2 regions of the Aliiglaciecola sp. LCG003 genome follow, and region 2 is predicted to be linked to the other one. Evidence: predicted binding sites of a transcription regulator. Region 2 holds the regulator's gene; the other holds the start of a gene.
The links. The regulator sigma-54, encoded in region 2, starts transcription at its own class of promoters, with help from an activator protein. The targets are predictions, from matches to a motif close to GTTGGCACGNNNNTNGNNT.
Positions count from the first base shown of each region.

Region 1 (5,744 bases), 690 kb from region 2:
CATTTCTGCAAGCAATTCATCTGCAGATAATGACTCAACACCTTGATTAGTTAGCGTCTGCTGCGCCAATAGTGCATCGACGTCGTCACTGTCCATAAGCGCATCGTCGCTATCGATTTCATCACTTTCGACTACATCGGTATTAGTTGATTTGACTAGAATATCATCCAATTCTGCGAGCATTTCGTCACTGTCATCTTCTTCTATCATATCCTCTAGGCCGTCGGAAATTGAATCAAGCTCCTGAATACCCATTTGAGGCTCGCTTAGATTTGCCGTGTCGGACTCAGCATCTTGCTCTGAATCGTCATCATCAAGATCACCGACCATGCTGCCCATCTGCTCTAATTGCTCTATCTCTGTGAGCAATTCATCGGTGATATTATCGAGTTGAACATTTTGACTCGTAATTTCACGGTCAATGTTTTGCAACATCGCCTCGCTCATCAATTCGGAATCATTATCAATAATTGACTCAGGAAGTTCGGGTTCGGGCTGTTCTAACAACTCATCGATGCTAATTTCGGGCTTTTCAGGCTCCTCATCAACTACAGACGTGACTGGAGCAGGGGCAACAGGCTGATCTGAAGGCTCAGCTGTACTATCTAAAATAGCATCAATATCTACGATTTCTGTTTCATCCGCGACATTTTGTTCAGTCTCGGGGGCAGCGTTACTTGAATCTTCATTTTCAACTAGGTCGTCAACCAGCGACGAGTCTTCAAGTGTTTGTTGATCTAATGCTTCGTCACTATCCCCTTCAATTTCAGCAAGTAAATCATCATCTTCGTCAAATAGGCTATCAAGATCGTTCTGATCAAGCAGGCCGTCATCTTCGTCGTTTTCCTCACTTGTCTCTTCAACAATGGGGTCAAGACTGTCATCATCTAAATCATCAAAGTTCTCAAAATCGTCATCCAACTTAGAATCTAATGATTCCTCTAATTCATCCGACAACACATCATCGAGCAAATCATCGTCTGCAAATAAATCGTCGTCTGCTTGCTCTTCGATGTCACCGTTTAATTCATTCGTCAATGCATCGGCTAAATCATCCATCTCATCGCTTTGTTCAAGCACAGCGGCATGATTGTCACTTAAAGCAGAATCGCTATCTGAAATGGAAGAGCGGTTTTTCCGGATCATCCACATTGCCAATGCGCCTAGCAAACTGATCGATAAGAGAACAGATAATAGAATAAGGAACAGTGGGTCTGTTAGCCAAGCTAGATTGTCTTGTTCAAGTTCTGCCTTGCGCTGAGCTTCAGCTTGCCTAGAAATTGACAGCAACTCATTTTGCAAGGCTAACATTTGATCCATTTGAACTTGAAGTTCTTCATCTACTCTGCCCCGCAGACTAGAGATATCACTATCTACATTATCTAATCGGTCAACCAATTTCCGATTTTCGTCCAACAACGACTGTACGCTATTAATAGACTCGGCAAATTGCTGCCGGATTGCCATGAACTGGCGATTTTGTTCCGCATCAAGTGCCGTTAACTTGTCTTCAATCCCCTGCTTGGTGGCGGTAAGATCCTCTTTGCTGACGGCTGTTGTTATTTCTGCTGCCTTGGCCGCCACGGGTATGTTAGCTGGATCAGTCTGCCAATTGGAATCATCAGCTTCAGCCTTTAATCTAGCTTGCTTCTGGTCAATTCTAGCAATGTAGCGTTCTGATGGCAGTTTCAAAATAGAACCATCAACTAAGTGATTAAAATTACTATTTTCAAAAGCTTCTGGGTTGAGTTCATAGATGGCTTGCATGACCTGATAAACCGAAAGATCGGAATTCTGGCGATAACGACTGGCGATACGCCACAGGGTGTCACTAGGTTTGATAGGACCGTAAACATTACCCGAAAGCTGGCTACTGCTATTCTTCGGACCTTTAATTTGAACTTGCTGAGCTTCGATGCTGGTGCTTAAAGACCAAACTCCAACAGCTGCAATTAGCAAAAACACTACCTGTCGCAAATTCATATGATTGTATCGTCGTCCTGTTAGAATAATTATTATGAGACTGGGGTGCCTGTCTCTTTCCAAAGATAAAATTGCAAAAAATTAATCAGGGCTCAATTGCAGCCATATTGATTGTTCAATCCCAGTTTCTACTTTAAGCTGAAACACAGCATAAAATGTCACAAACAGCGTCTCGTCATTTTATTGGCAACCGTTGCTGACTTATACAGGATAGCAAAAGTCATTCCAACCTGAAAATAGATATGTGATTGTATTCATAAATATAAACTACCAAGTGGATATGTTCTACTTGTCCAGCTGCACGCCATAAGCGTTTGTGCCAATCATTTACACCGTCAAATATTCATCATTAGCTATGTATCGACAAAGTAACAATTTTTATGAGCAATACCAATTTATTCATTGCTGTATCCCGCAAAAAAAAAGCCAGCAGTCAAAAAGGCTGCTGGCTTTTCCAGTGGATATTGACCACTGCATTAGGCATAAAGACTACATATAATCTCGAATCAATACTTCTGCAATCTGGATACTGTTGGTCGCTGCACCTTTGCGGACGTTGTCCGACACAACCCACAGGTTGATTCCGTTTGGATGAGAAATATCATTTCTAACCCGACCAACATAAACATCATCGGTGCCACTTGCATTGCCAACTTGGGTAGGAAAATCTTCATTATTTTCTAACAAAGTCACACCAGGCGCATTAGCGAGCAAGGCTTTCACATCTTGGGCATCAATTGGTGAATGGGTTTCAATATGAATTGCCTCGCCATGACCAAAGAATACTGGAACTCGCACCGCAGTCGCATTAACCCGAATACTATCGTCACCCATTATTTTCTGAGTTTCCCAGACCATTTTCATTTCTTCTTTGGTGTAATCATTATCCATAAACATGTCGATTTGTGGGATCACATTAAAGGCAATCTGGCGACTAAATGCTTTAGGCTTAATTTCTCTGCCACTTAACAAGTCAGTGGTTTGACGAGCTAACTCTTCCATTGCAGACTTTCCAGCACCTGAGACAGATTGATAAGTAGCAACGTTTATTCTAGCGATCCCCACAGCATCTTGGATCGGTTTAAGTGCCACTAACATTTGAATGGTAGAGCAATTTGGATTGGCAATGATATTACGATTTCTAAAATCAGCTAGGGCATTAGGATTGACTTCAGGCACAACCAGTGGGATGTCAGGTTCATAACGGAAGTGAGAGGTATTATCGATGACCACACAACCAGCTTCAGCAGCTATAGGGGCAAACTTCTCTGACACGCTTCCACCGGCAGAGAAAAAACCTAGTTGAGCCTGACTCCAATCAAACTCATCAGCATCAAGTACCGTAATCTCTTTGCCTTTAAAGGTCACCTTTCCACCAGCAGAACGGCTGCTCGCTAGAGGATAGAGTTTATTTACTGGAAAATCTCTTTGTTCTAGAATTTCTATCATATGTTGACCAACGAGACCGGTTGCTCCAAGGACAGCAACATCGAAAGCACGAGACATTAATGCATCACTCCAATTATCAATTAAAATACAGTTATTCTCAGGTGCCAATTAGCCCTGGAAACCAAGATCGTAGATTGCCTTGGTTGGAGCAAAATTTCCAGTTTTTAAAGGGACTGAAGCAAATTCTCTTCTTATAGCATAGTGTTTTCGGCTATAAACAAATTGAGCAGCACTTTTTACCTCCCCTTTAAACTCATGGCTGTCTTGTTTTACATCATAGGTAGCTAAGATAACCTGCTTCACCTGTTGCAAGGGTGAGTCCTCAGGTTGTACGCTGAAATCCAGAGGCTCGCAAGGGGGCAAACAACTTTCAAACGACAACTTCTGTTCATGACCAAAGCGTTCGCACACTTGTTGATACAGCATATAAGTGCCCCGCGCCTTTCCCTCTAAGGTATGTCCGGCAATATGAGCAGTTGCGATCAGGGTTTTATTAACAAGGTTGAAGTCAATGTTGGGTTCATTTTCCCATACATCCAACATTAAATTCAGCTTTTTCCCTTGACGATACAATGCTAAGGCTGCCTGGTTGTTCAACACTTCCCCTCTGCAAGCATTGATCAACAATTGTTCTGGTTTTAGTGCTGCTAAACGTTGCGCATCGAACATATGAAAGGTCGGGTGCTCACCCTCCACAATAAGGGGTACATGCAAGCTAATAACGTCGCACTGGCAAATATCGTCCAAACTGGAAAACCTACGCGGATCATCGGTCTGTTCCAGTGGAGGATCACAAAGCAAAGTCTGTATCCCAATGGTTTGAAGGCGCTTCTGCAGTGCACTGCCTACGTGACCTGCTCCCACAATACCCACGGTTTTATTTTGCAGTGCCTCGATATCAGCATAGTAATGATTAAACATACAACTTAAAACGTATTCAGCTACGGCAACAGCGTTGCAGCCAGCCGCGCTTCCCCAAGGCAATGCATGGCTGTCTAAATAATTTTTATCCAAATGATCTGAACCGGCGGTTGCCGTGGCGACATATTTCAAATTCTTAGCTAAATGCAGCAAGGATTGATTAACTTTGGTGGTTGAGCGCACTAGCAACACATGGGTGTCAGCAATATCTTCTGGCTGAATTGCGCCGCTGGAGAACGCCTGACACTGTCCTAAGTCGGCAAAAAAGTGTTCGGCAAAAGGCATGGAATCTTCGTACAGTATATTCATAAACTATAAATACTCATTTAAGACAATGTTCAGGCTGCTTGCCCAGAAAATGAAAACGCTCAGCTATAATACGACAATTGGTAGCTCAACTGGGATTAAAAATGATCATCCCAACAATTTTTATTACCAAGATACATGGCATTCGCTTAGCCCATATATTTTTATTGTCACGGCTTTTAAGTGGAATTTTGCTTGACGTTTTCGTCTTAAGATAGCGATTGGCGAAAAGTTAAATAACACTCTAGAACTTTCTCGGGCATTTCCAAATGCGGATAGTGGCCACAAGGAAGACAGGCACAATCGGCTTTGTCAAGCAACTGTTGATATCGCTCCACCATGTGCTGACCAGAGATGGGATCTTGCACACCATTGATAAAATGCAGCGGCACCTTACTCAATTGCATGGCTTCAACCCAACGGTCGCGGTTTACTTTACGCTCATCAATATATTTCAACATCGCAGGCAGTATCCTGATGCCGTTATTGTGTGTGAGCAGTTGCCACAGTACATCAATTTCTGCTGCTTTGAGCGGGGTTTGCTTACCGAAAATATTGTTGAAACTCTTTTCTAGTGATCCTTTATTCATCCGTTTAGCCAGCATAGGGCCTAAAAAGCTTTTCAACAATTTTTGCCTGAACAACGGCCGGTGCGCTTCAGAAAACAAACCTCCGTTTAAAAAGCATATTGAAGGAATCTGCCACGTTAAGTCACAAGTATAGTGTCGACTGAGGAGTTCTTGGGCCACTGAGTCGCCATAGTCATGTGCCAGAATATGCACGTTAGATAAGCCTAAATGGGCCACAAGTCCCTCCACAATATCGGCTTGCTGCATTAGCCTATATTGATGTGGGTAGGGTTTGTCAGACAAGCCATAACCAAGTAAATCTAAAGTTACAACATGATAATGGCGAGATAACTCTTGCCATATCCTCTGCCAGTCCCAAGCAGCGCTGGGGAATCCGTGGATCAACATTACAGTTTCGCCTTCACCGGCTTGCCAATAGGCAATGTTATGTCCTTGTATCGCAAAATGATGATGTTGATTCCGATACTCGGTTAAATCCGCATAGGGCATTGGTTA
Region 1 covers NZ_CP128185.1:3,039,321-3,045,064, forward strand. Annotated here, with positions in the region: gene QR722_RS13195 (FimV/HubP family polar landmark protein) at 1-1,983, opposite strand, end outside; gene QR722_RS13200 (aspartate-semialdehyde dehydrogenase) at 2,473-3,489, opposite strand; gene QR722_RS13205 (4-phosphoerythronate dehydrogenase) at 3,541-4,662, opposite strand; gene QR722_RS13210 (alpha/beta fold hydrolase) at 4,869-5,738, opposite strand.
Region 1: QR722_RS13195 (FimV/HubP family polar landmark protein) is a predicted target of sigma-54. The motif match lies at 2,195-2,213, and genes of this name have one in related genera.

Region 2 (5,744 bases):
GACTGGCATCATTAATGATGAAGGTCTACTTAGGGGTATCTTCACTGATGGTGATTTACGCCGCATTTTGGACAATCGAATCGATATTCACTCGACGGCCGTCTCACAGGTCATGACCTCTAATAGTATAACCGGCCGAGCAGATATGCTTGCAGTTGAAGGATTGAATCTAATGGAAAAGCACAGAATAAGCGCACTGTTCGCAGTGGATGACAACAACTTACCTGTAGGTGCGCTAAATATGCACATGTTGCTCAAAGCTGGAGTGCTATAATGTCGACTATTGATACCCTGTATGGTCCGGTAAAGAACAACCTTATCCGTAAGCTGAGTAAAGTAAAACTACTGGTATGTGACGTGGATGGCGTGTTTTCTGATGGAAATATTTACATGGGTAACAGTGGGGAAGAGCTCAAAGCATTTAATACTTTAGATGGTTATGGTATCAAAGCGATGCTAAAAACCGGTGTAGAAGTGGCTATTGTCACCGGCCGAGAATCTGCCATAGTTGAGACTAGAATGTCCGCCTTAGGTGTATCCTTGATTGTACAAGGCGAAGAAAACAAAAAATCGGCCGTAAAAAAGATGATCAGCCACTTGGGAATTAAAAAAGAAAATGTAGCCTCCATTGGTGACGACGTTGGAGATATTGGCATGTTCCAAGAAAGCAATGTCGCTTTTAGCGTACCCAATGGCCACCCCTATGTTCGTCAACAAGCCGAGTATGTGACCCGTACCTATGGTGGCGCTGGGGCCGTGCGTGAAGTGTGCGATTTGATTTTGTTCGCCAATAATAAGTTAAATCATGTCTACGGAAGTAGCACATGAGTCGAATAACTATCAGTATCGGCCTATTATTTTTGTTGGTCTTATTGATTTATGTACCAAGCTGGATGAGCGCAGATCCACAAAACACCAATGAAACTAACGAAGAGTCTTGGCGACCTAACTATCAAGCACGTAACATGCGCAGTACTTTGTACAATGAGTTTGGTGAAATTAATCACCAAGTATTTGCCTTAAAGATGGAACATTATCAGTTATTAGGTTTCACACTCTTTAGTCAGCCACGTTACACCATATATGTGGCGGATCAACAAAACCCTTGGCATGTTGAGGCGACAGAAGGAACCTTGTACGACGACAACCGAATTCAATTGGAAACTGATGTTGAAATCCGCAGCTTGGACGAAAGTGGATTTATCCAAACCATCAAGACTCAATTTTTAGAAATTAATCTGGGAGACAAGACCATGATGTCAGATCAACCAGTACAAATTAACGGCAAAAATTTTGTTGTCATGAGCAATGGCTTTTCAGCAAACTTAGCCACACAAGAATATGAGTTAAAAGATCATGTCCAAACACAATATGCTCCGCGCTAGTGCACTAATATTTTTCATCGCCAGCAGCCAAGTTTCATTAGCTGACGAAAATGACTTTGAACTGCCCATAAAAGTCGATTCTCAATCTAATTTTTTTGATGGCAAAACCAAAACATCCATTTTTCGCAAAGATGTCAAAATCACTCAAGGTTCGTTGGAGATTTTAGCGGATGAAGTAGAAGTCATTGCCGGCCTAGGGGAAGGCAAAGAAATTTTCATCGCCAGAGGAGAGCCTGCCAAGTATACCCAGAAACTTGATGATGGAGGCTCCATAAGTGCCGCTGCGAATGAAATCAAATATGAAGTCAGTAGCAGAACCCTAACCCTTTCTGGAAATGCTGAGCTGAATCAGGATAGTAGTTTAGTTAAGGGTGAGTCGATTATCTTTAATATGGAACTGGAACAACTGGTAGCAGAGAGCAGCGACAACGGTGAAGGTGGAGTAACCGCGATTTTTCAGCCGGACAGTTTACGCAAAAAATCAGATGATAAAGAATCTGAGCAGCAACTTGAACAGGATAAAAAACCTTAATGGCTACCTTAAGAGCAACCAATCTAGCCAAAGCGTACAAATCTAGACAAGTAGTACGCGACGTTAGCTTAGAGGTGTCCACTGGACAAATTGTCGGTTTGTTGGGTCCCAATGGCGCGGGTAAAACCACTACATTCTATATGATAGTGGGCTTGGTGCCCTTGGATAAAGGCGAGATCATGATTGATCAGAAAGAACTGACCTTTCAGCCCATGCATATCAGAGCCCGCGAAGGTATAGGTTATTTACCTCAAGAGTCGTCCATCTTTCGCAAGCTTACTGTGTATCAAAATATTATGGCTATTTTGCAAACCCGCAAAGAGCTAAGCGCTACACAGCGAGAAGAACAAGCCGATTCTTTGTTAGATGAATTCAATATTAACCACATTCGAAACAGTTTAGGAATGAGCCTGTCTGGTGGCGAAAGACGACGAGTTGAAATTGCCAGGGCCTTGGCTGCATCCCCCGAGTTTATTCTGCTTGATGAACCTTTTGCTGGTGTTGATCCTATTTCGGTAAATGATATAAAAAAGATTATTCAACACTTGCGCGAGCGAGGTATTGGGGTGTTAATAACGGATCATAATGTTCGGGAAACTTTGGATGTCTGTGAAAAAGCCTATATAGTAAGTCATGGTGAACTGATCGCATCAGGCACCGCAGAAGAAGTATTAAATAATCAACAAGTGAGAGATGTATACCTTGGTGAGCAATTCAAGCTATAGTTAAGGTATCAAGAATTTAACCCACAGCTTTCTGGCTAACTGAGTAAGAACTTAAAAAATAAATGAAACCCTCGTTACAGTTAAAATTTAGCCAACAACTCACAATGACTCCGCAGCTTCAGCAGGCTATTCGATTGCTGCAACTGTCGACCCTTGATCTCCAACAGGAAATACAAGAGGCGCTTGAGTCTAATCCGTTATTGGAGATAGAAGAAGGCTCTGATGGCCCTAGCGGTGACGCTGCATTAGCTGAAAATAATGGTAACGAAGCGGACGAGATTATCTCTGCAAGTGCCGACACTATGGACACAAATGAGGCATTAGAGAAAAACGATTTACCTGACGAATTACCCATTGATAGTACTTGGGATGACTACATTAGCGCGTCTTCCGCTCCGGCTTCCATCAGCGGTGGTGGTGGTGATGATGACCAAATATTTCAAGGTGAAACCACAGACAACATCCAAGATCATTTGTTGTGGCAAATGCGCCTCACTCATTTTTCCGATTTAGATATCGCCATCGCTACCGCAATTATTGATTCAATTGATGAATCTGGCTATTTAACCATGAGCACCGAAGAGGTGTTAGCCAGTCTCGATGATGATGAAGTAGAGCTTGACGAAGTAGAATGCGTACTCAAGCGCATTCAAATGTTTGATCCCATAGGCTCAGGTTCTCGCTCCCCACAAGAATGCCTAATGATTCAGCTCAATCAATTTTCAGCGGACACACCTTGGTTAGCTGAGGCTAAATTATTAATTGGTGAGCATGCGGAACTTCTCGGCAGTAAAGATTATCGTACTCTTATGCGTAAGACGCGTTTGAAAGAAGAAGAGTTACGGGAAGCCATGCGCTTGTTGCAAACATTGAATCCACGTCCTGGAAGTGCATTACTTATTGGTGAGCCTGAATATGTTATTCCTGATGTAACGGTAATGAAAAAAAGTGGCAGATGGCAAGTCGAATTAAATCCAGACAGCTTGCCCAAGTTAAACGTGAATCAGCAATATGCAGCAATGAGCCGTAGTGCCAAAAATACCAGTGACAGCCAATTTATCCGTTCTCATATGCAAGAAGCCAAATGGTTTATTAAAAGCCTTGAAAGCCGAAATGATACCTTGTTAAAAGTGGCCAATTGTATCGTTCAACAGCAAATTGGATTTTTCGAGCACGGCCCGGAAATGATGAAACCTATGGTGTTAAATGACGTCGCGGAAATGGTCGACATGCATGAATCAACCATTTCAAGGGTAACTACGCAAAAGTATATGCATACACCCCGTGGGATTTTTGAATTAAAATACTTTTTCTCAAGCCACGTGGCGACTGACTCAGGTGGAGAATGTTCATCTACCGCCATACGCGCTCTGATTAAAAAGCTGGTAGCGTCTGAAATTACGACGAAACCATTAAGCGATAGCAAAATTGCTCAACTGTTGGCTGACCAAGGTATACAGGTTGCCCGACGGACCATAGCAAAATATCGGGAGTCTCTTTCGATCCCACCGTCTAATCAACGCAAGAGCCTGCTGTAGGCTCATCAACAGAAGGAAGACGCTTTATGCAAATTAACCTTACTGGCCATCATGTAGAAATTACAGATTCATTGCGAGACTATGTAGACACGAAATTTACTAAGTTAGAACGACATTTTGACCATATAAACAATGTTCATGTAATCCTAAATGTCGAGAAACTCAATCAAAAAGCCGAAGCAACCGTTCACATGACAGGAGGCGAAGTTTTCGCCACTTCTGAGCATAACGACATGTATGCGGCTATTGATAGTTTGATTGACAAGCTTGATCGACAGGTGATCAAGCATAAGGAAAAAGTTAAGCGCCATTAACCTAAAATTTGAATCTTAATGGAAATTAGAGACATACTTACTCCTGACTGCACAAGCTGTGCAGTTCAGGGGACGAGCAAAAAGCGTATATTAGAAATCATCAGTCAACTCGCAGCCCAAAAGCTGCCCGACATTGATCAAACCGATATACTTACGAGCCTGTTAAGTCGTGAAAAACTTGGTAGCACTGGAATTGGTAATGGCATTGCGTTACCCCATGGCCGTTTGCAAGGCATTGATAAGGTTTTGGCCATATTAATAACCTGTAAACCCGCTATAGCCTTTGATGCTATAGATAATTGTCCGGTTGACATTTTCTTCGCCATTTTGGTTCCTGAAGAACAAGCCCAAGGGCATTTGCAAACCTTGGCAACCATAGCAACTAGACTCAGTGATAAGGAAGTCCTTAAAGTACTCCGAAAATGCGAGACTGATGGGCAATTGTATGAGGCAATCATTGGATGAAATTGATCATCATAAGTGGCCGTTCTGGCTCAGGTAAGTCTATCGCTCTGCGGGCCTTAGAAGATTTAGGTTATTACTGTGTTGATAATATTCCGGTCAACTTACTACCCACCCTTACTCACACAGTGGTGGACGAATACGATCAGGTGGCAGTCAGTATCGATGTACGGAATTTACCTAAGATCCCGGGGGAATTAGTAGAGATACTTGACTACTTACCCTCCACTTGGGATATGACCATTGTCTATCTAGATGCCAGCGACGATATGCTGATAAAACGATTCAGCGAAACCCGTCGTCTGCACCCTCTTTCACGCCAGAACAAATCTTTGTCTGATGCAATTCAAGCCGAAGGACAGCTATTAGCGCCTATCGCTGAGCGAGCCGATTTATACCTGGATACTGATAAATTATCGGTACATCAACTAGCTGAATTAGTTCGTGAACGTATCTTAGGTAAAAAGAGCTCAAGATTAGTATTGGTATTTGAATCATTTGGCTTTAAGTACGGGATCCCTAAAGACGCCGACTATGTGTTTGATGCCCGCTTCTTACCCAACCCACACTGGGAGCCGGATTTAAAACATCTTACGGGCCTTGATGCTGCGGTTGAAATATTTCTTGGCTCTCAACCTATAGTGACTAAATTTATTTGGCAAATCCAAAACTTAATCTCCACATGGCTGCCCCACCTAGAACGTAACAATCGCAGTTATGTGACAGTAGCTATCGGGTGCACTGGGGGTCAACATCGTTCGGTATTTGTGGCCGAATCCTTAGCCAAG
Region 2 covers NZ_CP128185.1:3,724,946-3,730,689, forward strand. Annotated here, with positions in the region: gene QR722_RS16200 (KpsF/GutQ family sugar-phosphate isomerase) at 1-274, shown strand, start outside; gene kdsC (3-deoxy-manno-octulosonate-8-phosphatase KdsC) at 274-828, shown strand; gene lptC (LPS export ABC transporter periplasmic protein LptC) at 825-1,385, shown strand; gene lptA (lipopolysaccharide transport periplasmic protein LptA) at 1,372-1,917, shown strand; gene lptB (LPS export ABC transporter ATP-binding protein) at 1,917-2,642, shown strand; gene QR722_RS16225 (RNA polymerase factor sigma-54) at 2,705-4,180, shown strand; gene hpf (ribosome hibernation promoting factor) at 4,207-4,494, shown strand; gene ptsN (PTS IIA-like nitrogen regulatory protein PtsN) at 4,513-4,959, shown strand; gene rapZ (RNase adapter RapZ) at 4,956-5,744, shown strand, end outside.